Regions from separate parts of the Exiguobacterium sp. LL15 genome, predicted to be linked through region 4. Evidence: riboswitches for the same ligand, from Rfam matches in the RefSeq annotation. Region 4 holds a riboswitch; each other region holds the start of a gene.

What was found. Region 4 has a riboswitch for thiamine pyrophosphate ahead of tenA (thiaminase II). Riboswitches for the same ligand answer to the same signal wherever they lie in the genome.
Region 1: another riboswitch for thiamine pyrophosphate. It lies ahead of NOM72_RS06510 (ECF transporter S component); the one in region 4 lies ahead of tenA (thiaminase II).
Region 2: another riboswitch for thiamine pyrophosphate. It lies ahead of NOM72_RS08750 (thiamine phosphate synthase); the one in region 4 lies ahead of tenA (thiaminase II).
Region 3: another riboswitch for thiamine pyrophosphate. It lies ahead of thiT (energy-coupled thiamine transporter ThiT); the one in region 4 lies ahead of tenA (thiaminase II).

Annotation. Positions count from the first base shown of each region.
Region 1 is NZ_JANFNX010000001.1:1,281,303-1,288,794, reverse strand. It holds gene NOM72_RS06530 (DEAD/DEAH box helicase) at 1-893, shown strand, start outside; gene NOM72_RS06525 (glycerol-3-phosphate acyltransferase) at 890-1,420, shown strand; gene NOM72_RS06520 (GNAT family N-acetyltransferase) at 1,433-2,983, shown strand; gene NOM72_RS06515 (50S ribosomal protein L25/general stress protein Ctc) at 3,273-3,950, shown strand; TPP riboswitch at 4,046-4,145, shown strand; gene NOM72_RS06510 (ECF transporter S component) at 4,246-4,818, shown strand; gene NOM72_RS06505 (ABC transporter ATP-binding protein) at 4,815-6,344, shown strand; gene NOM72_RS06500 (energy-coupling factor transporter transmembrane component T family protein) at 6,316-7,038, shown strand; gene NOM72_RS06495 (NAD(P)/FAD-dependent oxidoreductase) at 7,094-7,492, shown strand, end outside.
Region 2 is NZ_JANFNX010000001.1:1,658,594-1,666,085, reverse strand. It holds gene NOM72_RS08765 (MFS transporter) at 1-851, opposite strand, end outside; gene NOM72_RS08760 (OsmC family protein) at 1,042-1,467, shown strand; gene nagZ (beta-N-acetylhexosaminidase) at 1,464-2,684, shown strand; TPP riboswitch at 2,741-2,843, shown strand; gene NOM72_RS08750 (thiamine phosphate synthase) at 2,926-3,519, shown strand; gene NOM72_RS08745 (FAD-dependent oxidoreductase) at 3,516-4,460, shown strand; gene thiS (sulfur carrier protein ThiS) at 4,457-4,657, shown strand; gene NOM72_RS08735 (thiazole synthase) at 4,660-5,424, shown strand; gene NOM72_RS08730 (ThiF family adenylyltransferase) at 5,421-6,428, shown strand; gene NOM72_RS08725 (hypothetical protein) at 6,550-6,906, shown strand; gene NOM72_RS08720 (exonuclease SbcCD subunit D) at 7,043-7,492, shown strand, end outside.
Region 3 is NZ_JANFNX010000001.1:888,451-895,942, reverse strand. It holds gene NOM72_RS04380 (DAK2 domain-containing protein) at 1-25, opposite strand, end outside; gene NOM72_RS04375 (Asp23/Gls24 family envelope stress response protein) at 51-413, opposite strand; gene rpmB (50S ribosomal protein L28) at 697-885, shown strand; gene NOM72_RS04365 (amino acid permease) at 1,026-2,429, shown strand; gene NOM72_RS04360 (thiamine diphosphokinase) at 2,484-3,086, opposite strand; gene thiT (energy-coupled thiamine transporter ThiT) at 3,088-3,648, opposite strand; TPP riboswitch at 3,710-3,819, opposite strand; gene rpe (ribulose-phosphate 3-epimerase) at 3,842-4,498, opposite strand; gene rsgA (ribosome small subunit-dependent GTPase A) at 4,501-5,406, opposite strand; gene pknB (Stk1 family PASTA domain-containing Ser/Thr kinase) at 5,432-7,366, opposite strand; gene NOM72_RS04335 (Stp1/IreP family PP2C-type Ser/Thr phosphatase) at 7,369-7,492, opposite strand, start outside.
Region 4 is NZ_JANFNX010000001.1:1,897,317-1,904,808, forward strand. It holds gene NOM72_RS09950 (class I SAM-dependent methyltransferase) at 1-1,047, opposite strand, end outside; gene NOM72_RS09955 (sporulation protein) at 1,158-1,931, shown strand; gene NOM72_RS09960 (glycoside hydrolase family 3 protein) at 2,140-4,056, shown strand; gene NOM72_RS09965 (hypothetical protein) at 4,087-4,383, opposite strand; gene tenA (thiaminase II) at 4,435-5,130, opposite strand; TPP riboswitch at 5,205-5,311, opposite strand; gene NOM72_RS09975 (DUF1002 domain-containing protein) at 5,505-6,386, shown strand; gene abc-f (ribosomal protection-like ABC-F family protein) at 6,666-7,492, shown strand, end outside.

The sequences.
Region 1 (7,492 bases), 620 kb from region 4:
TCGAGAATCGACCGCGTGATATCTGGTCGATTTTCCATGTCCTGTTTCCAGAGCTACTGCCGGATCTAATGACGTTTGAGAAATGGTCGTTTGACGATATGCAACGGTTCATCCAACCGTTCTTATTACGGCGTGAGAAACAAGATGTCTTACAGGATTTACCGAAGAAACAGATCGAACATCATTATGTCGAGCTCGGTCCGAACCAAAAACGCTTATATGCGTCGTATCTTGCCAAATTGCAATTCGAGACGCTGCAACACTTAGACGAGATGAAACGCGAAGATCGTTTGAAGTTACTGGCTGGGTTAACGCGTTTGCGGCAAATTTGCAACGATCCGGGATTATTCGTCGAGGGATACAGAGGAGAAGCAACAAAACGAACGCGTCTGCTCTCATTGATTGCCGAAAAACGGGCAGCCGGAAAGCGGATCTTGATTTTCTCGCAGTATACACAAATGCTCGAGCGTATTCGCTCGGATCTCGCGCAACGTCACCTCCCCCACTTCCTGTTGACGGGTGAGACACCACTCGAAGACCGGGTGGCGTTATGCGATCGGTTCAATGACGGTGAAGTCGATCTCTTCTTGATTTCCCTGAAAGCCGGCGGAACGGGACTGAATCTCGCGTCTGCTGATACCGTCATCCTCTTTGACAGCTGGTGGAATCCCGCAGTCGAACAGCAAGCTGCCGATCGTGCCCACCGGCTTGGACAACAATCCGACGTGACGGTCATCAAATTGCTGACACGCGGGACGATCGAAGAAAAGATGACGGAATTACAAGATCGAAAAGCCCAGATGGTCGATGCCGTCCTGACGGCTCCAGACAGTGATGCCTTGACCGTCAAAGAACTCGTTCATCTCGTAGAAACAAAGGAGGAACATCGGTGATCCTTGATCTTCTGCTTGGTTACCTTATCGGCAGTATTCTGGGCGGTACGCTCTGGAAGTACGTCAGTCGAACCGATTTGGCTCAGGTCGGTTCCGGAAACATCGGTGCTCGCAACGCCCATCGTGCCGGTGGGCTCCCGGCCTTTTTATTCGTGTATCTGTTTGATGCCGCGAAGACCGTTCTTGCACTACAGATCACAGACGCATTTTATCCCGTTGCTCTTGCCGTGCTCATCGGTCACTTGTTTCCGTTGTTTCATCCGCGACGCGGCGGTAAAGGGTATGCCGTATTTTCCGGAATTGTCTTCGCCATCACGCCGTGGGCATATCTTGCCGGACTAGGCATACTCGGTCTGTCTTATCTCGTAACGAAAGATAGCGTCAAAGCAGGGCTGATTCCGGTTGTTCTGCTCCCGTTACTCCCCGTCTACTTTGACGCAGGATCCATCAATATCTTGTGTACCGTTGCCGTAAGTCTACTTGTCCTGTGGGCTCATGATGCACTTCACAAGCTAGTCATTACATAAGGAGGACATCTCATGATCGACTTTTCCATTGCCACCGCTTCGGACGCGGAAGCAATCCATGAACTGAACTACCTCACCTTCACGGAAGAGATTCCGCAACATCAACCGAACACCGAACGGAAACGGATTGACCGGTTTCATGATCAAAATACTTATCTGATCGGCAAGGAAGACGATCGACTCGTCGCGATGATTGCTATTCGGAAGCATCGCCCTTTTTCACTTGAGGAAAAAGGCGTGACGTTAGATGAGACATTGACGGACCCAGCGGAAATCCGTTTACTCAGCGTTCGTCCCGAATACCGCAATAGTCGTACGTTCATGCAATTGATGCGCTTTTTGATGGTCTACTTGGAACGGGAAACGATTGATCATGTCTATATCAGTGGTACGACACGGGAAGCTAAACTATATGCGCGGTTCGGCTTCACACCAATCGCAGCGACGCTCGGTAGTGGTGACGCCCAGTTCGTACCGATGTTGTTGTCGCGCGCGACATACGAACGATCCGTCATCGCGGACGTTTTACGTCCTCTGCATTTTCTAGCCGGTCCGGTCGAAGTCGCTCCGACGGTCCGTCAAGCGGCGCAACAAGCACCGCGCCCGCATCGGACGGCATCGATGCGTCAGCTCGATCAAAATTTACGGGACCGAATGTGTCAGTTGCTGGATTTGCCACATGTCTCGATGGCTGTCGGCAGTGGTACGCTCGCCAACGATATCGTCGCACAACAACTGAGTGGACATGGGTTGATCCTAAACGGTGGTGAGTTCGGTCAACGCTTGATCGATCACGCAGCACGAGCAGGAAAGTCCTTTGATGTCCACTCGCTTCCATCCGGTCACCCGATCGACTTGGAACAACTCGCGAGTCAACTGCATCAAACGGAATACGACTGGATCTGGTTGACGCATTGTGAGACGTCAACGGGCGTCCTCTACGATCTCGATGCGGTAAAAGCGCTGTTAGAACAACGAACCGCACTCATCGTCGATGCGATCAGCGCCGTCGGAACCGGGCGTTTCTCGTATGCCGGCTGCAGATTCGTCACGACCGTCTCCGGAAAAGCAATTGGGGGTTTACCGGGTCTTGCGTTCATCGGTCACGTAGATCGCGTCCTACCTTCTCCACGTATTCCACGTTATCTAGATCTCGGACTCTATGCGGAAGGCGTCGCCTTTTCCGGTTCCTCGAACTTGTTGCTGGCTTGTCAGGCAGCGCTCGATGCCCTTGATCTCGATCAAGCCGCTATCAAGATGACCTATCTCGAACAGGCCGTTCGCGCGACTGGTTTTAACCTGCTTGCGACGCAAGAAGCACAAGCGCCGGGAATTCTGACGATCGTCCATCCGTCGGCAACCGCTTTAGGAGACGCTCTCCGGATCCAAGGCTATCATGTTCAATATGAAAGCGACTATCTCGTCCATAATCAATGGCTCCAAATCTCAACGATGGGACAGACGACGATGCGGCACATCGAACGTCTCGTCCGCGTGCTGGTTCGTGAAAACCAACGCATCACCATAAAAAATGAAAAAAACGAAAGACCTCTCAACCCTTGATTTCAAGCGGTTTGGAGGTCTTTCGACTTTAAAAAATAAAAAATAGAGGTTTAAGGATTTAAAACATAGGGGTATAAACTCACTAGCACCGCATCAAACGGTGACTTACTCACACATGTTTCTCAATATCAGCGTAATGACCTGGGAGAGAAATGCAAAGTCACGAAAGCGTCAGATTCAAAAGAGTCTGAAACCGATTGTCTTAGCATATTTAAATTGTTCAGGACTTGTCCTGCTCCTACATTCATTACCTTTTGAGGGCTATACCAAATTCAAGGGGGAAATGAACATGTCAGTTAAATTAACAGCCGAAAAACGCGAGGTACGTCCACGCTCACTCCGTAAACAATTACGTCATGAAGGAAAAGCTCTTGGTGTCGTGTATGGTTACAAAGTGGAAAGTACACCAATCGCATTCGAAGAAAAAGAATTGCTTAAAATCGTTCGAGAAAACGGTGAGAACGTCTTGATTTCACTGAAACTCGACGGTAAAAATATTAACGTCTTGATCAACCGTCGTGATATGGATGTCTTCACACCAACTGTCGATCACGTTGAATTCATCGCCGTTAAAATGGATGAAGAGACAGAAGTCGAAGCAGACGTCGTACTCGTCGGCGAAGCAGCTGGCGCTAAAGTCGGTGGATTCCTGTCACAGACACTCTTTAAAGTAACAGTCGCAGCTACACCAGATAAATTACCAGAGAACGTCGAAGTCGACGTCACGAACCTCGAAATCGGCGATTCGATCTCTGTAGCTGATCTTCCAGAACAAAAAGATTTCCGTATCGTCACAGAAGGCGACATTCAAGTCGCAGCTGTCGTCGAATCAACGCTTGAACAAGAGCTTGAGGAAATCGAAGAAGCAGAAGCTGAGGCACAAGCGGAAGCTGGTGAAGACAACGAAGCGGAAGCTACGGAAGAGTCTTCAGAAGAAGCAAAAGAAGAGAACGAAGACAACAAATAAGTCGTTTGACGATACGCCCTTCGTGGCGTATCGTTTTTTTGTGTCTTGACAATAGACAGAAGATTGCCTAAAGTGAACAGCGTATCACCTATTACCATATCCACTAGGGGAGCCCATTTGGCTGAGACGATTCACTTCGGACCCTTCGAACCTGATCTAGTTCATACTAGCGTAGGAAAGTGGAGCGATCACATCCAATGACTCCTGCTGCGCGCAGTTTTTCTGAGGACCGCTCTCTTTTTTACGGAGGGCGGTCTTTTTTGGCGTCTCCCCCATTCTAAGGAGGACGTACCTAATGCAACACTGGAAAATGAAAGAAATCATGGTCATGATGATGCTCGCCGTCGCTTGCGGGGTCATCTATCTTGGTTGGTCAACACTCTGGTTACCGATGTCTGCGATCTTCGGACCTGTCGGTGCCAACTGGATGTTTGGGATCTGGATCATCGCGAGCCCGCTCGTCGCAGCAATCATTCAAAAACCAGGTGCCGCCCTCATCGCGGAAATCGTCGCGGCAGCCGTCGAGCTGTTCACGGGTAGTCACTTTGGTTTATCGGCTCTACTGATCGGGGTATGCCAAGGGCTTGGTGCGGAACTCGTCTTTGCGATGACGCGTTATCGTCGTTATGACACCTGGACATTGATGTTATCGGGTGTTGGAGCCGCGATTGGTAGCATTGTCTATAGTCTGATCGCGAACGGATTCGGTTACTACACGACGACGACGTTGCTTGCGACAACTGGCTTACAATTAATTAGTGGCGCATTACTGGGCGGCTTGCTTGCAGCGATTCTCGTCCGTCGCCTTGTTGCGACCGGTGTCTTGAACGGGTTTGCGGCAGGACGTGCGAAACGGGAAGTCGCATGATTACTGTCGACGATCTCAGCATCCGCTACCCCGGTCAGATGAAGTCGGTGCTCGATCATGTATCGCTGACGATCGAGCAAGGAACGACCCTTCTGCTCGGACGAAGCGGGAGTGGCAAGACGACACTGCTTCATGCCCTAGCCGGACTGACACCAGAGACGATTGAAGTCGAACAGACGGGAACCGTTACCCGGTCCGGTTCGGTCGGAGTGCTATTCCAAAACCCAGAAGAACAGTTCTGCATGGAAACGATCGGACGCGAAATCGCTTTTAGCTTAGAAAACCGGTCGATTCCACGCGAAGAGATGGAGGAACGAATTGAACGCTTACTCGCACTCGTTGGTCTCCCTCTCCCCTTCTCGACACCAATCGCGAGTCTATCCGGGGGGATGAAACAACGCCTCGCGCTCGCTGCGGTCCTGGCACTTGAGCCGACGATCTTATTACTCGATGAACCAACGGCTCAGATTGACCCGATCGGGCAACACGAGCTGATGGCGTTGATCTTTCAGATTCAGAAAGAACATGATTTAACGATCGTCTTGATCGAACACCAACTCGATGTCTGTTTACCTTACATCGACAAAATCGTCTTACTTGAGGACGGATCGGTGACTGCAACGGCGCATCCGCAGGATTTGTTCCCGCAGGCGTATACGGATCTTCAATCGAAAGGGATCGCTGTTCCCTCTTTGTATCCGTACACGTTAGAGACGTTACCCATAGATGGACCACAAGCAGCGCGACTTCATGTGCTTCCTCCAGTCGCTACTGCAGGCATTCCCTTGTTACACGTCGCTGCATTATCGACGAAAGCCCCTTACCCGCTGACCGATGCGACATTTTCCCTGAAGACGGGAGAATGGGTGATGCTGCTCGGGGCAAACGGCTCCGGGAAAAGTACGTTGCTTGCAACACTCGGTCGGTTGCTCTCGCATCAAGGAACATACCGGTTCCAGGAACGTTCGGCTCAGCGTTACTCCCGGCGACGCTTTTATGAGCATGTCGGCTATGTCTTTCAACAACCGGATCTGCAGTTTCTCAAACTGACAGTCGAAGCGGAAATCGACTGGAGTCACCGGGCAGCGACGAGTGATGAGCGCACAGCGTTGCTCGAACGACTGGAACTCGCATCTGTCAAAGAGCAGTCACCGCTTGCGCTTAGTACGGGGCAACAACGACGGCTCAGCGTCGCGACGATGCTCGGGCAGACGAAGGATTTATTGTTGCTCGATGAACCGACGTTCGGACAGGATGGATTGACGACACGGCGGCTCATGGAACAGTTGTTGACGGAACAACAAAACGGAACGACACTCGTCATGGCAACGCACGACATGGAACTCGTCGCCCGATACGCGGATCGTGTCCTCGTTATGGAGCAAGGCCGAATTGCCTTTGATGGAAGTCCGAGCGAGTTATTCGCTGATGTTCCGTTACTCGAACGCTGTCAGCTACAACGTCCACTTTCGTACCAATTCCAGGAGGTGAAGCGCAATGCAGACGAACGCGTCACCGTTCGCTAAACTCAATCCTGTCATCAAAGGTAGCGGATTGTTTTTGATCATGTTTGCCTTGATTGCAACGAACGACTGGGTCAAGACGTTGGTGTTCCTGAGTTTTGCTATCGCGCTGCTACTCCTCTCCGGGTGGGGTCCTCACGATTTCTTGAAACGACTCGCACCTTACAGTCTATTATTCTTATTGACGTTCTGGATGATGGCAGCCTTCGGCAAAGGAACGAATCCTCTATGGTCGTTTGGTTGGTTTCATGTCACATCGGAAAGTGTTATGCACGGCTGGTTACTTGCCTTACGGATGGCAACGTTCGTCTGCTTAAGTTTCGCTTTCGTCACGACGACCGATGCGACCCGGTTCGTGATGAGCTTGATTCACCAAGCAAAGGTGTCGCCTCGCTTCGCGTACGGATTTCTTGCCGGGATCCGCTTTCTGCCTCAACTGGTCGAAGAAGTTCGCGTCTTACGGCAAGTTCGGATGATTCGGAACGTTCACAGTCGCTTTCCTGGTGATGCGTTCCTATCAATCGGCTTACCGCTCTTCTCGCGATCGATCCAGCGGGCAGAACGGATGGCGATCGCTTTCGAAGCCCGTCATTTTTCAGCAGAACGGACATATTATGAAGTGCCAGTCGTTCAGCGCCAGGATGTTATCTATCTCATGGTCATCCTCCTGTTCATCAGTCTTGTCTTTTGGCTATGATTATCGCCACCCGTATCCGGGTACATTCTAGCAAGACAGATTGAAGGAGAACGACATGAAACGAATCCTCTTGATTGGTGCAGGGCACGCTCATCTGCATTGCATTACCAATGGACCAACAGAAGACGTCGAGTGGCTGATTTTAAATGCCTCGACGTACCAATATTACTCGGGCATGTACTCCGGACTTGCTGACGGAACGTACGATATCGATGAGATCCGTATCGACGTCGCCGCACTGTGTCGCGCCAATGATAAACAGTTCATCGAAGAGACCGTCATCAAAATCGACCCCGATGAAAAGCTCGTCTTCGGTGCATCCGGCAGACGCTACACCTATGACGTCGTCTCGACGAATATTGGCTCGTTCGATTGGGCGGAAGATACGACACGATTATCGATTAAACCGAACTACCGGTTACCCGATACATTAAAGCGTCTGCAACAAGCAAAG
Region 2 (7,492 bases), 240 kb from region 4:
TGCACGACGAAGACGAACCGTAAGCGTCCCATCGGATTTTTGCTAGCAATCTTGCCGGCAAGGATGTTACTAAAGATTGAGACGACGCCGTAAGCGAGCAAGATCGGACTGATCCACGTTTTCGCAATCCCGAGTTCTGTTTGCAGAATCGGCACGAGATATGTGTAGACGACGTAAGTTGCCCCGAATCCAAACGACGGAATAAAGAAGGCGATCAGGATCCGTGGGTTGGCGAGCAATCCAAGCTGTTCCTTAATAGAACCAGAACCCGTCGATTGCTGGACCGGAACGATTTTCCACACGGCGAGAAACGCGATCAATCCCATGACTGTCGTCAGCCAGAACGTGGCTTCAAAGCCAGCATGTTGCCCGATGAACGTTCCAATGGGGACACCGAGAACGTTCGCGAGTGTAAAACCACCGAAAATGAACGAGACGGCGACACCGCGTTTTGCGACAGGCACACCGTCACTTGCGACGACCATCGCGAGTGAGATCAAGACACCAGTCAAGATCGCTGTCAGAATGCGGGTTGCGAGCAACACTTCGTAACTTGGAGCAAAACTACTGGCAAGGTTCAGTAAGACCCAGGCGAGTAAGAGACGTAGGATCAGGCGACGCCGTTCCAGGTGACCGGTCAGCGACATGACGATCGGTGTACCGATTGCAAAGGAGATGGCAAAGGCTGAGACGAGCGTACCGGCTGTTGCGATCGTGATATCAAGGGCTGAGGAGATTTCAGCGAGGATCCCGACGATGACGAATTCGCTTGTTCCGAGTACGAACGTCAGGAGCGACAACGTGGCGATCAAGAGCCAATCGCGTCGACTTAAACGAGTAGTAGGTGACATGGATAATTCCTCAATTCTAGCGCTTGCGCGCGAAACTATGAGTAACAGGATAGCATGAAACGATTTCGCCGGGTATCGCAAAGCGAGATTTCGGGAAAAGAACCATTATTCAAAATAGCGTGTGAATTTCCAGGCTTGCTGTTTTTTGCGTATACTACAGAAGAAGACTACTTATAAAGGAGTGGAAACGATGCAAGCGACAGTGACATGGAACAAACAGATGGGGTTTAGTGGACAGACGGAATCAGGGCATCACCTGGCGATGGATGCAGCACCCGAAAACGGGGGTGAAAATCAAGCGCCGCGACCGACTGAACTACTGCTACATGCCGTTGCCGGCTGTACCGGAATTGATATCGTTTCGATCTTAGAGAAGATGCGCTTGACGATCACCCATTTCGAAATGGATATCGAAGGAGAACGGGCAGAGGACCATCCGCGGCGTTTTACGTCGATCTCGATTCATTACCGGCTCGAAGGAGATCTCCCGGAAGATAAAGTCCGTCGCGCCATCTCGTTATCAAAGGATAAATATTGTTCGGTCTCGCAATCCCTGAACGCTGAGATTTCCGTCTATTATTCGATCAATGGTGTCCGGAGCGAGGATCCTTTGTGAAGAAAGTCGTACTGATCGGTTGCCTGTTGCTTGCAGGGTGTGCGCAGGAGACGACGGAACCAACGAAATCATCACAACCGGAATCGAAACAACCGACAGAAGAAAAGAAACCGAAGCCTGAGCCAACGAAGGAAGAACGACAACAAGCAAAACTAAAGCAACAATTAAAAGCGATGTCGACGTCAGAAAAAATCGATCAACTGCTCTATATCGGAGTCGCCGGCACGGAACTTTCAGCAGCTGACCGGAAATTGTTACAGACGCATGCGATTGGCGGGGTCTTATTGCTCGGCGGAAACATCACGTCAGAAGAACAACTCTTGACGTTCACACGTGCGATTCAAGAGACGAATCAAAAACCGTATGCGTTTGTTGGGATCGATGAAGAAGGCGGACGGGTCAGCCGGGTACCGGATCAACGATTACGTCTACCGACGAGTCAACGGATGGCGCAAGGAGCAGATGATGCGAAAATGGAAGATGTCGGACGTACGCTCGGACATTTGTCACGATTTTATGGCTTCAACATGGACTTCGCACCGGTCCTAGACGTCAACAGTAATCCGAACAATCCGATCATCGGCGACCGTGCGTTCAGTGCTGATCCGAAGACCGTCGCGACGCTTGGTACGGCCCTGATGCACGGGATGCAGGAGACGGGAACGATTCCGGTCGTCAAACATTTTCCCGGTCACGGCAATACGAGTGTCGATTCCCATGTCGGGCTACCGAAAGTGACGGCATCAAAGGAAGAACTGAAGCAGACGGAACTGTTACCGTTTAAAGAAGCGATTCAAGAGGGCGCCGAGATGGTGATGGTTGCCCATATTCTCTATCCCGCGTATGACGATACGAATCCATCCTCGCTCTCAAAGCCGATCTTGACTGACCTCTTGCGTCAGCAACTCGGATTCAACGGTGTCATCATCACGGATGATCTCGTCATGGGAGCGATCACGAAACGATATGGTCTCGCAGAAGCGGCACGTCAGTCGCTCGTCAATGGAGCTGATATGGCGATGTTTTCAGAGGCAGGTGCTTACGCAAAAGTTCATGCTGAAGTGATGCAAGCCGTCAAAGACCAAACGCTGACGCCGGAGATGCTCGATGCTAAAGTAATGCGCATCCTGAAGCTAAAGCAGACGTATGCCGACAGCCAAGAGCAACAGCGACCGACGAAATCGGAGCTGATTCAGCAAGTGGAAGCGCTCAACTAGGACTAGCGAAGCAAAGCGACTCATGCTAGACTAATGGGGCAAGCCAATTAAACACGAAAAGACACTAGGGGAGTCTCCCAGCAGACTGAGACGGAAGTATCCGGACCCTTTGAACCTGATCTAGTTCGTACTAGCGGAGGGAAGTGGCTCGAAACCCTAGATATCCTTAGCGCTTCAGCGCATTTTCGGACCACTCCCTTCAACATCGGGAGTGGTCCTTTTTCGTATGGAAAGGAAGAACATGATGCGTTTACATCTGATTTCGACGGGATCCATTCATCCGCTTGACGAAATAAAGACCTTTCAATCACTTCAACCCTATACGGATCAGCTGCATCTACGTGAACCGAACTTATCGGCGGCAGAATTACTTGATCTGATTGACGCACTCCTTGGGCATGGTTATTCGCCTGAACAGTTAACGGTTCATGACCGGGTCGACGTCGCCCATGTCGCCGGCATCGGTGTGCAGCTGACGCGCCGTTCCATGCGTGTCCGCGATGTGCGACGTCATTTTCCGAATCTCGTCATCGGGAAATCGGTCCATTCACTAGCAGAGGCACTGGCAGCAGAAGCGGAAGGAGCCGACCGACTGCTGTACGGTCATATTTATCCGACAGCGTCGAAGCCGGACCTACCACCCCGAGGGATCGACGCCTTGAAGCAAGTCGTCACCTTCACGACGAAGCCAGTCATTGCGATCGGTGGGATTACACCAGAATGCATGCCTGAAATCGCAGCAACCGGTGCAACCGGAATCGCCGTCTTATCGGGTATTCTCGGTCAATCGGATCCACTCGCCGCCATCAGGCGTTACCAGGGGGTTCGCGTATGACGGATCACATCATCATCGGCGGCGGAGTCATCGGGTTGACGCTTGCTTACGGTCTCGCCTGTCAGAATGAATCCGTCGTCGTCTTAGAACGTGGAACATGCGGACGAGGAACGAGCCGCGCAGCTGCCGGGATGCTTGCGACGGACATCGAGCTGAGAGCAGAATTGCATGCACTTGCCGCGCGAAGTCGTCGTCTGTATCCACTGCTTGCACGTCGACTCGAGCGAGAGACAGGCATCGATTGTGGGTACCGGGAACAACCGTTTTTGTTAAAACGTAAAGGACGCGAGCATCTGTTTCCAGCTGTCGGTCAAATCGATCCACGACGACTGACGACTGCATTGATGTATGCCTTACACGCACGTGGCATATCGATTGAAGAACAGGTAGATGTCACACGCATCGAAGAGAACGATGACTTCATCAGGATCGAATCGAACGCAGGAACGTGGACCGGACGAACAGTGACGGTCGCTGCCGGACGCGGGTCGCAAGCCTTGCTCGATACAGCTGGTATTTCGATCGCGACATATGGGGTCAAAGGGGAGTGTCTCGCCGTCCGTCTCGCGGGTCAGCCGTTACGCTCGATTCTGTTTGATGAAGCCGTCTACCTCGTGCCAAAAGCTGACGGACGGATTTTGATCGGTGCGACCGAACTGCCGCACGACGAGACGGTCGGCGTCAGTGTCGCTGGGATCATGTCACTGCTTCAAGCAGCAGAACGACTGTATCCACCGATTCGTGACGCGGTCATCGAAGAAGTCTGGTCCGGTGTACGACCGCAAACGGTGTCCGGCTTGCCATATATCGGAGTCACCGATTCATCCCGTCGGATCTTCCTAGCGACAGGGCATCATCGGCATGGCATATTACTCGCACCAGCGACAGCGGAAGTCTTGGTAAATACATTACGGTTGATTCAGAAGGAGGAAGTCCGATGAACATTACGATTAACGGCAATGACCACACGATCGAACAGATTAAAACGATCGAGGACATGCTCACGCAACTCGGCTTAGGGGAAAAGCTCGTCATCGTCGAACAGAATCGACAAATTATCGATCGCATGGCGTACGGTCAGACAGTCGTTCGGGACAATGACACATTTGAAATCGTTCATTTCGTAGGAGGAGGATAAACATGCTGAAAATTGGAGAAAAGACATTTGAATCACGGTTATTGCTCGGAACAGGGAAATATACGGATGCTACGGTACAGCAGAAAGCAATCGATGCGTCTGCTTCACAAATTTTGACATTTGCCGTCCGTCGGCTCGATATCTTCGACAAACAACAAGCGAATTTCTTGGAGTCGCTTGATTTAGCGAAGTACGATCTACTTCCAAACACGGCTGGTGCGAAGACGGCGGAGGAAGCTGTTCGGTTAGCGAAGCTTGCGCGGGCATCCGGTATGTGTGACATGGTCAAGGTCGAAGTGATTGGTTGCGATAAGACGTTACTACCTGATCCGATCGAGACGTTACGGGCTTCTGAAGAATTACTCAAAGAAGGCTTCATCGTCTTACCGTATACGTCAGACGATGTCGTCCTTGCACGGCGACTCGAGGAACTCGGTTGTCACGCCATCATGCCGGCTGCATCACCAATCGGTTCCGGGCAAGGCATTCTCAACCCACTTCATCTACGATTCATCATCGAGCAGACGACGGTCCCGGTCATCGTCGACGCCGGGATCGGCTCGCCGACCGACGTCGCCTATGCGATGGAACTCGGTGCGGACGGTGTCTTATTAAACTCCGCTGTCGCCCATGCGAAAGATCCGGTCAAGATGGCGCACGCCATGCGACTAGCTGTCGAAGCAGGGCGCTTCGGATACGAAGCGGGACGAATCGAGAAAAAACAGTATGCGGTCGCGAGTAGTCCAACGAGTGGATTGATTCGATGAACCGTTACTCACGGCAAACTCGATTTCAACCGATCGGGGAAGCGGGACAAGCACGCTTAGCAGCAGCAAAGGTACTGATCATCGGCATGGGAGCGCTCGGAACGGCGTCGGCAGAGCAACTCGTCCGCGCCGGTGTCGGTGTCGTCCGAATCGTCGACCGCGACTATGTCGAGTGGAGTAATCTACAACGACAACAGCTTTATACCGAGGAAGATGCGCGTCACATCGTACCAAAAGCGATTGCCGCAAAAGCACGGCTTGAAGCGATTAATTCGACGGTTACGATCGAAGCGCATGTAGTAGACGTCGACCGGGCAGCGCTGACGTGGCTTCTCGATGATATCGATCTGATCATCGACGCGACGGACAATTTCGATATTCGTTTGCTGATGAACGACATGGCGTCGATGCGTTCGATTCCGTGGATTTATGGTGGATGCGTCGGCAGTTATGGAATCACGTTTACCGTCCGTCCCGGGGAGACGCCGTGTCTGCATTGTCTGCTCGATCAATTACCGCGAGATCAGGAGACGTGTGATACAGCGGGAATCATCGGACCAGCTGTACAGATGGTCGCTTCCTTGCAGGTGACGGAAGCGTTGAAGTGGTTGAGCGGAAAAACGGACACCATGCGGACGCGCTTGCTTGCGTTTGATGTCTGGTCGAATACGTTTCAACAAATTAACGTCCAGTCACTGAAGCAAACGGAGTGCCCGTCGTGCGGCATCGATCCGTCCTACCCTTACTTATCGGATCAAACGGTTCGTTTCACGGCACTGTGCGGTCGGGATGCCGTTCAAATCCGCGGAGACGGACAGCGGGATCTGGAACAGTTGAAACAACGTCTCCAGCCGGTCGCTGCGATTTCCGCCCATAATCCATATTTGCTGGCGTTTACGACGGACGAACATCGGATGGTCGCTTTCCGAGATGGACGTGTTCTGATTCATGGCGAGGCGGATCTCGTCAAAGCGAAACGGCTCTATCATGCCTATTTCGGCTAACGTTCATAAAACAGTAAAACTAATTTTAAATATATATGTTTTAAATGTTTGAAAAACAGGTAAATAAGACTTCAGACATAAATCGGTCTACAAGTTTTGAACGTGAAGAGGAGTGATTCAGATGAAACAAGAATTCGATCCAATCAAGGATCAAGCACAGACGGAAGACGCCCAAGCAGTTGTTCAGCAAGCCAACTGGAATCCGGATCGGTACCGGACAAACTTGAACCCATTCTATCTGTCACCTTGTAGTGTCGAACGTAGAGAAGACGTGCATCAGGATGCATCGAAAATTCTCGAAGTCGAGACGTCGTCGCCCCTCCAACAACTTTTTGAACACAATCAAGCAACGCATAAATCAGAACAATCGGGCAAAAAATTTAAAACAGGCATCGTAGTCGGCGTCGGTGCGATCATCGGCGGATCGGTTTCTGTGATTCGTTCCGTTCAACGCTTTAGAAAACAACGGACGAAATAAAACGTTCGTTGTTCGAACACAAAAAGCAGGAGGCAATCGCCTTCTGCTTTTTGTGTTCCAAACGGATGTTCGTCGCAGAACGAACGCTTGCATGCTACACTTAAGCTACTATATTCAAAAAGTGAGTGTGATGAAGATGAAATGGATACATACTGCCGATTGGCATCTCGGCAAAATCGTTCATGGCGAGTCGATGCTCGAGAACCAGCGGGCGGTCTTAGCGGATTTTTTGACACTCGTCGACCGCGAACAACCGGATGCGATCGTCATTGCAGGTGACTTGTACGACCGCGCTGTACCACCAACGGAAGCCGTCGAACTGCTTGACGAGACGCTCGCTGCCTTGATTCTCGATAGAGACATCCCGGTCGTTGCGATCAGCGGAAATCACGATTCGGCTGAACGGTTAAGTTTCGGAACAACGTTACTCCAACGGGCCGGTCTGCATCTCGTCGGAAAACTAACGCCGGTCATTACTCCGGTCACGATTAAAGGAGTGTCGTTCTATCCAGTGCCATTTGCCGATCCTGCGACCGTTCGGTACGTGTACAAGGACGAAACGATCAAGACACATGATGATGCGATG
Region 3 (7,492 bases), 1.0 Mb from region 4:
CTCCTGTTAAACGATCTACACTCACTAAAGTTTCCTCCTCTATTCCCGCCTTAGACATTCGTCAAGCGGACTCCTTGGACAAAGATGTTCACAGATGTCACGTCAAGACCTAGTGCCTGACTGAGCGTGTATTTCACGCGACTCTGTACGTTATTCGCCACCTCTGAGATTTTCGTTCCATAACTTACGATGATATGCATATCGATATGGACCTGCTCTGAAGCCTGTCGAACGATGACACCGCGTGCAAAGTTCTCACGTTTTAAGAGTTCAGCAAGACCATCCTTGATTTGAGACTGGGATGCCATACCAACGACACCAAAACATTCCATTGCCGCGCCGCCCGCAAGTTGCGCGACGACATCATTATCTACATCAATCTTTCCATAGGTCGTTTTCATCTCGATCGCCACCTGAGTAGCCCCCTTTGAATATTGTATTCTTCTCATAATTCTACTATAAGGACCTACTATTGAAAAGTCGCCGTACTGACTATACAATGAATAAGTGAAAAATAGTAGCGGTCAAATGAACTTTTACCATCATCCTCATCCATTATTTTAAATTTCGAGGTTGTCTGTCAAGTTTTTTTCTTGTCAGCTACTTTTTTTATGTTGCAACCGCCCTGACACCATGCTAAGATAGCAAAGTGTCTATTAGGACGAACGCAAAACAACATAAAAGGAGGCGGAACGCATGGCACGTAAATGCTACGTTACTGGGAAATCGCCAAAGTCGGGTAACAACCGTTCACACGCATTGAACAAAACAAAACGTACTTGGGGAGTCAACGTACAAAAAGTACGTATCCTCGTCGACGGTAAGCCGAAAAAGGTTTGGGTTTCAGCTCGAGCTCTTAAATCAGGTAAAGTCGAACGCGTATAAGGCGCAACCACCGGATGGGAATCTTCCCTTCCGGTTTTTTTATGCCCTCATTTATTTTTCTCATAAACTAATTGTCGCTTTTATTGAAAACGCTTACAATAGGAACGTACTTTATTTTGTCAGAATTGGGGGAAGTCATCATGCAACTCAAACGAGAGATGACGAGTCGACATCTGTTCATGATTTCACTTGGCGGAATCATCGGAACAGGCTTATTTTTAGGGTCAGGATTAACGATTTCACAAGCAGGACCTCTCGGGGCGGTCCTCAGTTACATCGTGGGTGGGACCATCATGTATCTGACAATGTTATGTCTAGGGGAATTAGCGGTCTATCTGCCGGTCTCGGGGTCATTTCAGACCTATACGACCCGCTTCATCGGACCAGGGATCGGCTTTGCCGTCGGTTGGATTTATTGGCTCGGCTGGGCCGTGACGGTGGCACTCGAAATCACAGCTGCCGGCAGTTTAATGGACCGCTGGTTTCCGAATGTACCCGTCGTCGTCTGGTGTACCGCCTTTACGGTCTTGCTGTTCGGTCTGAATGCCGTCTCCGCCAAAGCATTCGGTGAAGCTGAATTCTGGTTCTCGAGTTTGAAGGTCCTCGCGATCCTATTCTTCATCATTTTAGGTGGCGCTGCTTGGTTCGGCTGGTTACCGATGGAAGCAGATCGCCCAACATCGTTATTCGCTAACTTTACGGCAAGCGGTTGGTTTCCAAACGGGATTCTTGGTGTCTTGACGACGATGATCGCCGTCAACTTCGCCTTCCAAGGAACGGAATTGATCGGTGTTGCGGCTGGGGAGTCCGACACGCCAGAAAAATCGATTCCAAAAGCGATCCGCAATACAGTCTGGCGGACGTTCATCTTCTTCGTCTTATCGATTACGATCGTTGGTGCATTAATTCCGTATGAGACGGCTGGCGGAGTCAGCAGTCCGTTCATCATGGTCTTTGATGCGATCGGCATTCCGTACGCTGCTGATTTGATGAATATCGTCGTCTTGACGGCACTATTATCCGTCGGAAACTCCGGATTATATGCGGCGACTCGGATGTTATGGGCAATGGCGCAAGAAGGGATGATTTCAAAGAAATTATCTTACGTCAATGCACGTGGTGTGCCAATGCGTGCTTTACTCTTTACGATGATGTTCGCGATGTTATCGCTTCTGACCGCATTTTTCGCAGAAGATACCGTCTTCATTTGGCTCTTGTCCTTAGCCGGACTCGGGGCTCAAGTCGGCTGGATTTCGATCTCTGCTTCTCAGCTTGCATTTCGTCGTCAGTTCGTCCGAAACGGACACGATGTATCCGAACTGAAATTCAAGACACCACTCTATCCGGTGTTACCACTGATTTCGTTGACACTTAACGTCGTCGTCCTCGTCAGTCTTGCGTTTCAAGCGGATCAACGAATCGCTCTATACATCGGTGTTCCTTTCTTCCTTGTCATGTGGGGAAGTTATCATCTCTTCGTCAAAGGAAAACATCTATCCGCTCAAAGCGACATCCGTGTCGCCCCTTCTCAACTCGAAGAATAATTTCACACAAAAAGAGGTCGCGGAGTCATCCACGGCCTCTTTCCTATGATTGTGCTATTCCTTAAGCGTCCGCATCATCAATAGTTCTCCTTGATGGAGCTCTACCTTCGCTTCTGACGCACACCATTCATTACTGACGGTCAAGGAACCTCCGACCGGTACTGGATGTGCATCAAGTGGATATTTGACTCCGGATAAGCTTAAAGTCGATGGTACGAGTGGAATGAACGAAAGATAATAATAGCTCCCTGCTTCGACTGCATACGTTCCCTCAGCCAAGTATCGTACCTCTTCTCGTTTCGTCACGAGTCGTGCCTCTGGGTATCGCTTCAATAAATATACATTTTGGACGGTCATGTCGAGCCGCCCACCTGTCGCCCCGATAATGAAGGTATCCTCAAACTGTTTCTTCTCTGAGACTGTACGAAGTGCCAGTTCGAGATCCGTTTCATCTTTCTCGGCCGGATGAACGATTGCCCCTTCTGGTACATAACCAAGCGAATCAAAATCACCAATCGTCAGGTCGCATGTCAGCCCAAACGATTCAATCGTCTGAACACCACCGTCAACACCGACGATAAAATCACCTGGCTGACAAAACGTCCGTAAATCCGGCGCTTCTTCTCGCGGACCGGCACAGACGAGAATCGCCCGCATCTCAGACGCCTCGTGCCGAATAACGTAGTAAGCGTGGCGCAGTCGTGAATAAAAGACCCGCAACGACACCACAAAGAACGTAAGACGGTACCATGTATGTCGCGTTATAAATCAATGAATACGGTACGACTGGACCTTCGGCATACTCGGCAAAAAAGACGATTCCACTGATGACATGACAGATATAACGGAGTCCTGCGCCTAATAACGTCGCCAGGAGAACGAACGCCATCAAGCTTTTCTTTTGTCCATTGCGCGCGGCTAGTCTGACTTGACGCGCGAACAGACCACTTAATCCGACGACACCATACGCAATCGTATAGTCAAGCATCGGTTGAACGATCGTCAAGACTTGTGGAGCGAACATCAATTGAATCGTACCGACAAGCGCTCCCGTAACGACCCCTCCAACGACACCGTGGCGAAATGCCATGACGAAGATCGGTAACATCGCTAAGCTGATTGAGCCTCCTTGTGGCATTTTGAATGGAATCAGTAAATCAAAGACGACTCCGAGACTGGCGAAGATGGCAATTTCCATCATCATTTGTAACCGTTTCATGCTATTTTTCCTCCTTCATTGTACGAGAGGACGCAAAAAGGCAGTACGACGAACGCCGTACTGCCTGCGTGCGCCACATCCCTACGTCCGTTTGAACGGAACAGGTTCGAAGGGTTAAAGTCTAAAAGACTCCTCTCAGCCGCTTTTCAAGCGACACCCCTTGCGGTCATCATATTTCGTTTTCTCGTTCTTATTATACGGCAGCCCCTTGACGAATGCTAGTGATCGCTTCCGCATAATCTGGTGCATTGTAGATTGCTGACCCTGCGACGAGAACGTTCGCACCGTTATCGATGCAAAGCTTTGCCGTTTCCGGATTGACGCCACCGTCAATCTCAATTTCAAATGTCAGACCACGATCTGCTTTCATTTGCGCAAGTGCTGCGAGTTTCGGCATGACACGCTCGATGAAGGCTTGTCCACCGAAGCCCGGATTGACCGTCATCAATAAAACCATATCGACATCCTCAAGGACGTGTTCAATCGTTGATAATGGCGTATGGGGATTCAAGACGACTCCTGCCTTTGCGCCCGCTGCTTTGATTTGTTGCAAGACACGATGGACATGATTCGTCGCTTCGACGTGGAACGTCACGATGTCAGCCCCTGCCTTGACGAAATCTTCAACGAAACGTTCTGGCTGGTCAATCATCAAATGGACATCGAGAATCATATCCGTCTTTTGACGTAAGCTGCTAAGCACAGGTAATCCAAATGAGATGTTCGGTACGAACTGACCGTCCATGACATCAAAATGGATATAGTCCGCGCCTGCTGCTTCGACTGCTTTGACATCACGCTCAAGATTCGCAAAATCTGCTGATAAGATCGATGGTGCAATTTTAATCATCTTCAATACCTCCGGGCTCGATTCTTGATTTCGTCTATAAACATACCATAGTTCTCATAACGAGAGGACATGATTTCTTGGGCTTCGACGGCTTCCTTGACGGCACAACCGGGTTCATTCAAATGCAAGCAACCTCGGTATTTACAATCATCTTGTACAGCGACGAATTCAGGAAAACTCCACCGTACATCCTCGATTTCCATATCATACGGAAAATCGAGGTTCGAGAAACCTGGCGTATCGGCAATCAATCCTTCGGCAAGCGGCATTAATGTGACGTGGCGCGTCGTATGACGTCCGCGTCCGAGTGATTTCGAGATCGCACTTGTTTCTAAATCAAGAGAGGGCTCCAGTGCATTGAGCAATGAACTTTTCCCGACACCGGATTGTCCGGCGAGAACGCTCGTTTTTCCAGCAAGTAACGGACGGACTTGCTCAACACCCGTCAACGTCTCACTTGATGTCTCGATGACCGTATACCCAATCTTCCGGTAAGCGGCAATCGCCTCTCGGACAGCCGGTCCTTTGACTTCGTCAAGTAAATCCATCTTCGTTAACAGGATGACGGGTTGGATTTCCTTCGCTTCGATCAAGACGAGAAATCGGTCGAGTAGATGCGCTGAAAAATCAGGTTCTGCCGCTGAGACGACAAGCAACGCTTGATCGATATTCGCGACAGGCGGGCGTACTAAAAAGTTGTCCCGCTCCTTCACTTCGAGAATGTACCCGGTCTCACTTTCGATATGAAGCACGACTTCATCTCCGACGACTGGACTGATGCCGCGTTTTCGGAAATTTCCTCTTGCTCGTGAACGAACTTCTCCTTCTGGTGTCATGACATCATAAAAGCCGCCCTGCAGGCGTATGATCGTTCCTTCTCGATTCTCTTCGATGCGTTGTTCCGTCATCCTATGCACTCCTTTTTTATCACATTCATTGTGCGTCTTTTGCTTGATTGTACGTGATGGTTTTTGAACGATACACCGTATCGTCTTTATAGATCGTAATTTTGCCTTCTTCACCCGGATCAATCGTTAATGGCACGTCGAATGTCTCATCTTGATCAATTGATTCCTCGATGACGGTCCGCTTCCCTTTCGCGTCTTCCGTCTCGATTCGGATGACTTGTTTCGGCGGAGCCTCTTCTTCATCTTCACTAACAGCATCATAGACGACCTTTTCAGGGAACGTCGCCGTCACTGTTTTTTCTTCCTCACCTTTAGAGATGAAGACCGTCACGGAGTCGTTCGGCTCGACTTGTGCGCCAGCTTGCGGGAACTGACGGATGACTTGATCGAGTTTGACATCGCTAGAAAATTCTTGTTCGAACGTTCCGTCTAATCCTACTTTATCGAGATAAGCTTTTGCTTCATCACTCGATAAATTCGTCAAATCCTTCAACTCGAAAGAAGACGTCCCCTCAGATACAGTAATCGTAATCGTTTGTTCTTTCGCAATGACCTCCGTTCCAGCAGAAATTGACTGTCGAATCACATTTCCTCGATCGATCTCATCCGACTTCTCTCGCTCGACTTCGACTTTTGCGAATCCTGCTTCTTTTAGCGTTGCAATTGCTTCTTTTTCAGCTTCATCCGTCACATCCGGTACCTCAACCGGAGCACTACCAGTAGAAACGACCAAATTGACTGTCGAGCCCTTCTTGACCTGTGCTTTTTCACGAGGCGTTTGACTGATGACATCGCCTTCTTCGACCGTATCGCTACTCCGTTCCGTTGTCTCGACGACAAATCCAAGTTTCTCAAGCTTCGTTTCCGCATCGTCTCCATCCGTCTTGACGACAGATGGTACGGTGACCGTTGGATCCGGCCACATCGCGAACGTCGTAGCCGCCCCACCCAGTAAAAGGAGTAACAAGAGGATGATCCACCAGCGTTTTTTCTTTTTCTTTTCCGGTGTTTTCGGTTGAACAGTTGCGACGGCGGGTGATTCTAGTTCCGCTTTTGATTCTTCTGGCACTTGGACAGGTGATAAAACCATTGTCTTTTCCATCTCATCCTCTTCTGCGCCACGGATGCTTTCATTTGCCCGTTCGTCAGACAACGCCGTCACCATATCTGCCTTAAACGCTGCGACGGACTGTTGACGGTCATGCGGTGCTTTTGCAAGCGCCTGCATGATACAGTTCTCGAGTGCTTGCGGCACTTTCGGATTCAAGACGGATGGGCGACGCGGTGTATCTTGCAGATGCTTTAAAGCGATCGCAACCGGTGAATCACCTTCGAACGGGACTTGTCCTGTTACGAGTTCGTATAAGACAGCACCAAGCGAATAGATATCCGACTTCTCATCCGCAAATTTACCTTTTGCTTGTTCCGGTGAAAAGTAATGGACGGACCCAAGAACGGACATCGTATGCGTCAGCGTCGCATTCGACATCGCCACAGCGATTCCGAAATCCGTTACTTTGACGGTACCATCTTCTCGAATCAACATGTTTTGCGGTTTGATATCGCGATGGATGATCCGGTGTGCATGGGCGTGATCAATCGCATCACAAATTTGAGCGATGATATCGACGGCCTGCGGCACAGGTAATGCTTGATTTTCACAAAATGTTTTTAATGTCATACCATCGATATACTCCATGACGATGTAATAGATGGCATCTTCTTCGCCTACATCATAGACGGCAACGATGTTTGGATGATTCAAGCTGGTAGCAGCATGCGCTTCACGTTCGAATCGACGAATGAACTGTTCGTCATGCGAAAATTCAGTCCGTAAAATCTTAATGGCAACATGACGCTTTAAAATCTCATCATAGGCTTGATAGACATTCGCCATCCCGCCACTTCCAACTAGCCGTTCTATGCGGTAGCGGTCATTTAATCGATCTCCGTATCGCATATTCAGACCCTCTTTCTTTCTTTGAACCGGATGGCGGCAATCGTAATGTTATCCGCGCCTCCTCGAGCATTCGCTTCTTTCACCAATCGTCCAACGATCTCATCAAGCGGCTCATCCTGTAAGATG
Region 4 (7,492 bases):
TGCTCGAATCAAGATGTTCTTCGGTGTGTGCTCGAGATCAATGAATTCGAGAAGCTGCGCTTCGTATCCGACGAGCGTCAGCAACTCGGCACGAATCGAGTCTGTCGCCAGTGATGCGAATTTTTCTTTAATCAGTCCGTGCTGTAGCATGACATCGAGTGGCGAACAGTCCAGTTGACGGTTCAATTCCTTTTGACAGCACGGTACGCTCAGGATGACTGATGCATTCCAGTCGACAGCTCGTGCGAGTGCGACGTCCGTCGCGACATCACAAGCGTGAAGTGTCACCATCAGGTCGACTTCCGTCTCCCCTGTGTAATCATGAACGTCCCCGACGCGGAATGTCAGATCGGTATAATCCAGATCACGCGCAATTTGCGTACATTCTTCGATGACTTCTTTCTTTAAATCAAGACCTGTCACTTCGAGGTCGAATCCTTTGACGACTTTTAGATAATGATAGAGAGCGAACGTCAAATACGACTTCCCGCATCCGAAGTCCAAGATCCGGAGTTTTTTTCCTTTTGGCAAGGCAGCAATGCTATCCTCAACGAATTCAAGAAAGCGATTGATTTGTTTAAACTTATCATACTTCTGTTTTTTGACTTGACCCGCTTCCGTCATGACGCCTAAGCGAATCAGAAACGGAACCGGCACACCGTCTTCTAATAGATAGGTTTTTTTCCGGTCATGCGACAAGAGAGCTTTCATCGGCTCCTTTTTGGATGTCTTGATCGCGACTTTCATCTTTTTCGAGAGCTGGAATTGCCATTCTTCTTCTTCAAAACGGAATAAGAATTGACGGAATTCCGTGAACCAGTCATCGAGTCGTCCGACGAAATCGTCAATTAAAATATTTTCATGCTTCATAACGCGTTCAAATTGAAACTCTACCTGCATCATCACCGTATCTCTTAATAGAATCGGTTTTACCTTGATTCGTCGGAGATCATTTGATTTTTGACGCGGATTACTTATCGTTGCATGGATCAGTGTTCCTTGCGTGATTTGCGAGGCAAGACTCGCTTTTAATTCATGTAGTTCCACTAGTCGTCCCGTCCTTTTCTGATGTTCTTTCGAAACTGTAGCAAATTCGTACCTGTTCGACAAGTTTACACGCTTTATCATTCGTACGTAATCAAAAGGAGGAATTCATCATGTTCAAAAAAATTCTCTCACAAATCGGAATCGGTGCCGCAACGGTCGATACACGCTTGACGGATGACCGCTGTGAACCAGGCGGTCAAATTCACGGTGTCGTCCATATCAAGGGCGGAAACGTCGATCAAGAAATTGATCGAATTTATCTTGAATTCAACACGCAGTACAAACAAGAAGTCAATGATAGCACGACGTTTACGACCTTCACGCTCGACCGATTTGCCTTAAATGAAGCGAAGTTCACGATTGAAGCGGGTGTCGAGCGGGAAATTCCCTTTACATTACGCGTACCGCTGAATACACCACTCTCCGTCAGTCAATCGAAATCGTGGATCGAGACGGGACTCGACATCGCTCAAGCCGTTGATCCATCGGACCGTGACGCCGTCATCGTCGAAGCAAACCGCTACCAAGCGACAGTCTTAGACGCGATGGAGTCACTTGGCTTCCGATTGAAAAAAGCCGATACGGAAAAATTACCTGGACGATTCCGGAAAGATTTACCGATTGCTCAGGAGCTTGAGTATTCAGCTCGCAATACACACTACGCCCATAAACTGGATGAGATCGAAATCATCATGCTTCAAGACAGCTCAGGGATTGATTTAATCGTCCAAGTCGACCGTCGTGCTCACAGTCTCGGTTCATTATTCAGTGAAATGGCTGGTGCAGATGAGTCGATGATCAAACTGCGTCTGTCCAATAGTGAACTGCAGGATCAATCGTTCGTCGAACGTCAGCTGACAAGCATCGTGGAACGCTATAGCTGATCAATCGATCGACTTTACTTGAAAGTGATTCCTCTTCAGGGGGAGTCACTTTTTTTCATTCAAGTCAGTTTGTCTAAAAACACCTTTGAAATTTATTTCAATTTGAAATCGTTTACAAATAAAATATTGTTTTAAAACAAACACCTTGCTATACTGTCCGTATTGAAAAGAATTCCAGTCACGGTTTGACTAAAGGAGGACGTACATCATGAAAAAAATCGGACAGTTCACGTTAACAGCCGGACTCGCAGCAGTACTCGTCTCAAGTAGTTTACCTGTCATGGCAGAGGCAGGATCTTCAGCCGATCGGATCAGTCACAAAATCGACACGATGACACTCGAACAAAAAATCGGGCAGATGATCATGCCGGACTTCCGGCAGTGGAATGGCAGCAATCATACGTCGCTTGCCCCAGAAGTCGCGAACATCATCGATCGCTATGATTTAGGCGGCGTCATCTTGTTTGCTGAGAACGTCAGCGAAACCGAACAGACGACGAAACTCGTTCATGATCTGCAAGAAGTCGTCAAACAAGACGCTAGCAACGATATTCCGCTCTTCGTCACGATCGACCAAGAAGGTGGAATCGTTACTCGGCTCGGAACAGGGACGAACTTACCTGGCAACATGGCGTTAGGTGCGACCCGCAGTAGCACATATGCCAATGATGCCGGTCATATCATCGGTTCGGAACTGCGTGCGCTCGGCATCAATGTCAACTTTGGTCCGGTTCTCGACGTCAACAGCAATCCTGGAAATCCTGTCATTGGTGTCCGCTCGTTCTCGAGTGATCCGGAGCTCGTCGGCACACTCGGTTCCGCTCTAATGAAGGGAATTCAGTCTGAAGGTGTCGCGGCGACCGCCAAACACTTCCCGGGTCACGGCGATACGGCGACCGATTCCCACTATGGATTACCGGTCGTTGACCGGTCCCTGCAGGAGCTAGAACAAGTCGAGCTCGTACCGTTCAAGCGAGCTATTGCTGAAGACATCGATATGATCATGACAGGACACATCGGGATGCCGCAAATCGAACCTGAAGTCGTCACGTCGACAAATGGTACCTTCCCTTTACCTGCGACGTTATCGGATGATGTCATCACGGGCGTACTGCGCGAAAAACTTGGCTACGATGGCATCGTCATCACAGACGCGTTGAACATGCAGGCGATCGCCGACAACTTCACGGAATCAGAAGCCGTCTTAAAGACGTTTGACGCCGGTGTCGATATCGCGCTCATGCCGACGATCCTTCGTTCCGAGCAGGATGTCACAAAACTCGACCGGATTTTCAAGGATGTGATCGCAGCAGTCAAAGATGGTCGCCTCTCAGAGGAACGGATCGATCAATCGGTTGAGCGGATTCTGACACTGAAAGCAGAACGCGGAATTTGGAACGGTACGACTGACACGACATCCCTAGCTGAAAAAATCGCGCAATCGAACCAAATCGTCGGTAGTCCCGAGCATAAAGCAAAAGAACGTGCGATGACGGAAGCCGCGGTCACACTCGTGAAAAATGATCAGCGGACCTTACCATTCAAACCGAAAAAGAATGCCAACGTTCTTGTGATCGCTCCTGCGGCGGATCAAACGGACAGCATGAAAAAAACGATCGCTTCCCTACCGAAGAATCGGAACTGGCACGTGACGACAGCGAATTACTCGGCTACTACGCTACCGCTCGACCAAAACCCGACATTACGGGCGCAACTCGATGCAGCAGATTACATCATCGTCGGTTCCAACGTCAACACGAGTGCTAAACTACTACCTACTGCACCAGAACAAGCGATTCCGGCTTCGATCTTCCGCTATGCGAAACAAACGGATACACCATCCGTCCTGCTCAGTCTCCGTAACCCATACGATGTCGCCGTACAACCGGACGCACCGGCACACGTCCTCGTCTATGGCTTCAAAGGCGATCCAAACGGTCCAGACTCCGAAGCAGGCAATCTAAAATCAGCGGGACCGAACCTGCCTGCAGGTATCAGAGCGATCTTCGGAACGTTCAAACCGCAAGGCACTTTACCGGTTGATGTGCCGGTCTTTAAGAACGGTGTCTTTACCGATCAACTGCATCTCGAATTCGGTGACGGCTTTAAAAACTGGAAAAAATGATGACGTGATACACCAAAAGACCGAAGCTCCTTAAAGGATGCCTCGGTCTTTTAATGATTGATACGGATATTCAGCTTCTTCTTTCGCACGATGGTAGACGCGGTATAACCAATAAGTCAGTAGTGCATAGACGACGATGACAAGAACAGCAGAAATGTAGCTTCCCATGCTATACGCTACCTTGAAGTTTCGAGTCGATGCGGATATACCGGATAACACGATCAACGTTGGGATGATAAGTCCTACAAATCTTACTTTGACTTTACCAAGCATTCGTTGCATAGCATATGCCGCGAGGATCACGAGTGTGATGACTATGATTTCCATTCCAATCCCTACTTTCACTAGAAGGTATTCCTAATTCTACCATCTACTGGTTTAAGAAGATACCGGGCGAGCTGGAATCGTTTCGTAGACCGACGTGAACGTCTCTTCCGTCCACCCCATGTGCCAGAAGAGTAACTCATAGTAACAACTAGTCACGAAATGACGTTTCATCCGCTCGCGTTCTGTCGGGCTCGCTTGCTCCGCCAGCGCATCAAGCCGTGCAATCTGTTCAAAGACGACCTTTTCAAACCATTCCGAGCTATACGTGTCGATCCATTGCTGATAGATTTTTTCTTCCGGTGTACACGTTAGTAATTGTTGCCCGACTTCATAATACAACCAGTAACATGGCAAGATGGCAGCAATCGTCTCACCGAGCGTTCCTTCACTCGCATGATGCATGTGCGAGACATACGCATATGCTGTCGGTGCCGGTTCAAATGCTTCAAGATCTGCTTCCGTAATACCGAGCGGCTCAAAAAATGATTGATGTAAGCTCAACTCTGCCTCGTAAGTCGAAGTCGCATGCTCGGCAAGTGTCGCAATCGTCGCGAAGTCGTCTGCTTTTGACGCTGCCTTCGCTTGAATCTTCGCAAAGTGTTTTAAGTAATAGGCATCCTGCATGACGTAATGCCGAAATTTCGAGAGCGGTAACGTCCCCTCCCCGATTCCTTGTACGAATGGGTGCGTAAAACTACTATCCCAATACGCTTGTGCCGCTTGTTTGATTTCTTGTGTGAATGTCATGATCTCATCCTCCTCGTTTAGTTATGAAACGAAAAAACACCACCCCGAAACACACGGGCATGGCGCAAGAAGAACAAGACTTGACGCCACTTCCCTCCGTAAGTACGAACTTAATCAGGTTCAAAGGGTCCGAACGTCTTCGTTCGTCTCAGTCGGTCTACCGACTCCCCTAGTGGTCATTATTCGATTCAAATTCACTATAGCATGCTGAAAACGGAAGTCAAGTTGTCTCCTTTTCGCTATACTATGGAGTGTCAGAAGACGGATATCGTCTCCATCTGCAGACCGATTCCGAACAGACATCGTTCCCGTACACTAAATTTAGTACCTGATACTATAATTCATTCTGTTACTTACAATTGGAGGATTTCATTATGCATACACCAACAAAAATCATGGCATCAGCCGTTATCGCTTCTGCTTTATTACTCCCAACAGCCGCATCCGCCGAACAAGTCGTCGATAAGACGATCGTCACACTCGGGGAGTCGCTCGGCGCAAAAGATAAAGCATGGGTGCTTTCACGTCTCAATGCACCGGAAGGGATCACACCGATCATCGCCACTTCTGCTGACGAGGAAAAATATCTCGGGAAAAACATCCCACAGTCGCAAAAAGGCGGCAACATGTATTCGTCGGCTAAAATCGAACTGACGGAAAAAGGAGATGGACTCTCCGTCTCGACGGAAAACATCACATGGGTGACGAAGGATATGTATCTCAACGCTCTCGTCACAGCGGGTGTCAAAGATGCCGACATCACGATTACTTCCCCTTACAAGGTGACCGGGACATCGGCACTGACAGGAATCATGAAGGCGTACGATCAAACTTCCGCTGAAACCGGGATAAAGTTAAGTGACAAACGCAAGGATTTAGCACAGCAAGAATTATCGGTCACATCAGACGTCGGGAAAACGGTCGGAACGGATAAGGTGGCTGACTTGATGAATGAGATTAAGGCTGAGATCGCCAATCAAAAACCGGAAACCAAAGTCGAAATCGAAAACCTGATCGTCCAAGTCATTCAAAACAACAATATCCAGTTGTCTGACGCACAAATGGACCGGCTGACGAATCTGTTCAATCAAATGGAGCAAGCGAACATCAACTGGGGACAAATCGAGAGTGGATTGAAAAATGCGGGACAAGACATCCACGCGTTCGCAACTTCAGAAGAAACGAAAGGATTTTTCGCTAAATTATTTGATGGACTCAGTGACTTCTTCAGTTCAATCGCGGGTGTGTTCAAATAATTCAGACTTCCGTAACTGACAAAAAAATAGTAAACTAGATGTATCTGAAACGAAAGGTGGTGTGAAAAGATGGACTTTGCCGCGTGCAAACACTGGTTGATGGAACAATTGTATCTGTTGCGCGCGATTTTTCATGGAATGGCGTTCTAAGGCACCCGTCTGCCCTTTTTTAGAACTTCATGATTGAAAAATACAGCAAAGCGCATCTTTCACACGTGATGGAGAGTGCTATTTGCGCTCTCCTTTTTTTGATGCGCGCGAAAGGATCGACTTACTATGATGATTTGCGACATTCAACACCTGACCAAACAATTCGGAGGCGAGACAATTTTAACGGATGTTTCCCTCTTCTTAAACGAACACGACCGTGTCGGTCTAATTGGACGAAACGGGAGTGGCAAGACGACATTACTCCGCTTGCTTGCTCGCCTTGAGCAACCGGACGGTGGTGTCATCTATCAAAAGAGCGGTTTGACGATCGGCTATTTGGAACAACTTCCTGTATATAGTGAGACGATGACCGGACTCGACGTCCTTTGGACAGCGTTTGAAGACATCCTCGCGATCCGTTCTCGGATGCAACAGTTGGAGCAAATGATGGCGACAGCACCAGAGAATCTTGATGCGTTACTCGCACGATATGCGGAAGCGACGAATGCGTTCGAACAAAAGGATGGCTATCTACTCGACTCGAAAATCGAGCGCATGGTGAACGGGTTACACCTTCGTCCGTTACTCACTCGTCCTTTCCACCAGTTGAGCGGTGGTGAACAGACGAAGATTTGTCTCGGTCGCATGTTACTCATGGAGCCAAATCTGCTCATTCTTGACGAACCGACGAACCATCTTGATTTAGCTGCCGTGGAATGGCTGGAGCAGTTCTTACGGGACTACACAGGAACCATCCTGCTCGTCTCTCACGACCGGGTCTTCTTAGACGCCGTCGTCACCTCGATCGTTGAACTCGAAGACGGTGAACTGACAGCCTATATAGGGAACTACAGCGCGTTCGTCGACGAGAGAGAACGCCGTCTGCTCGAACAGTTCCACGCCTACCAAGAGCAACAGAAAAAAATAAAGAAAATGAAGGAAGCGATTCGTCGACT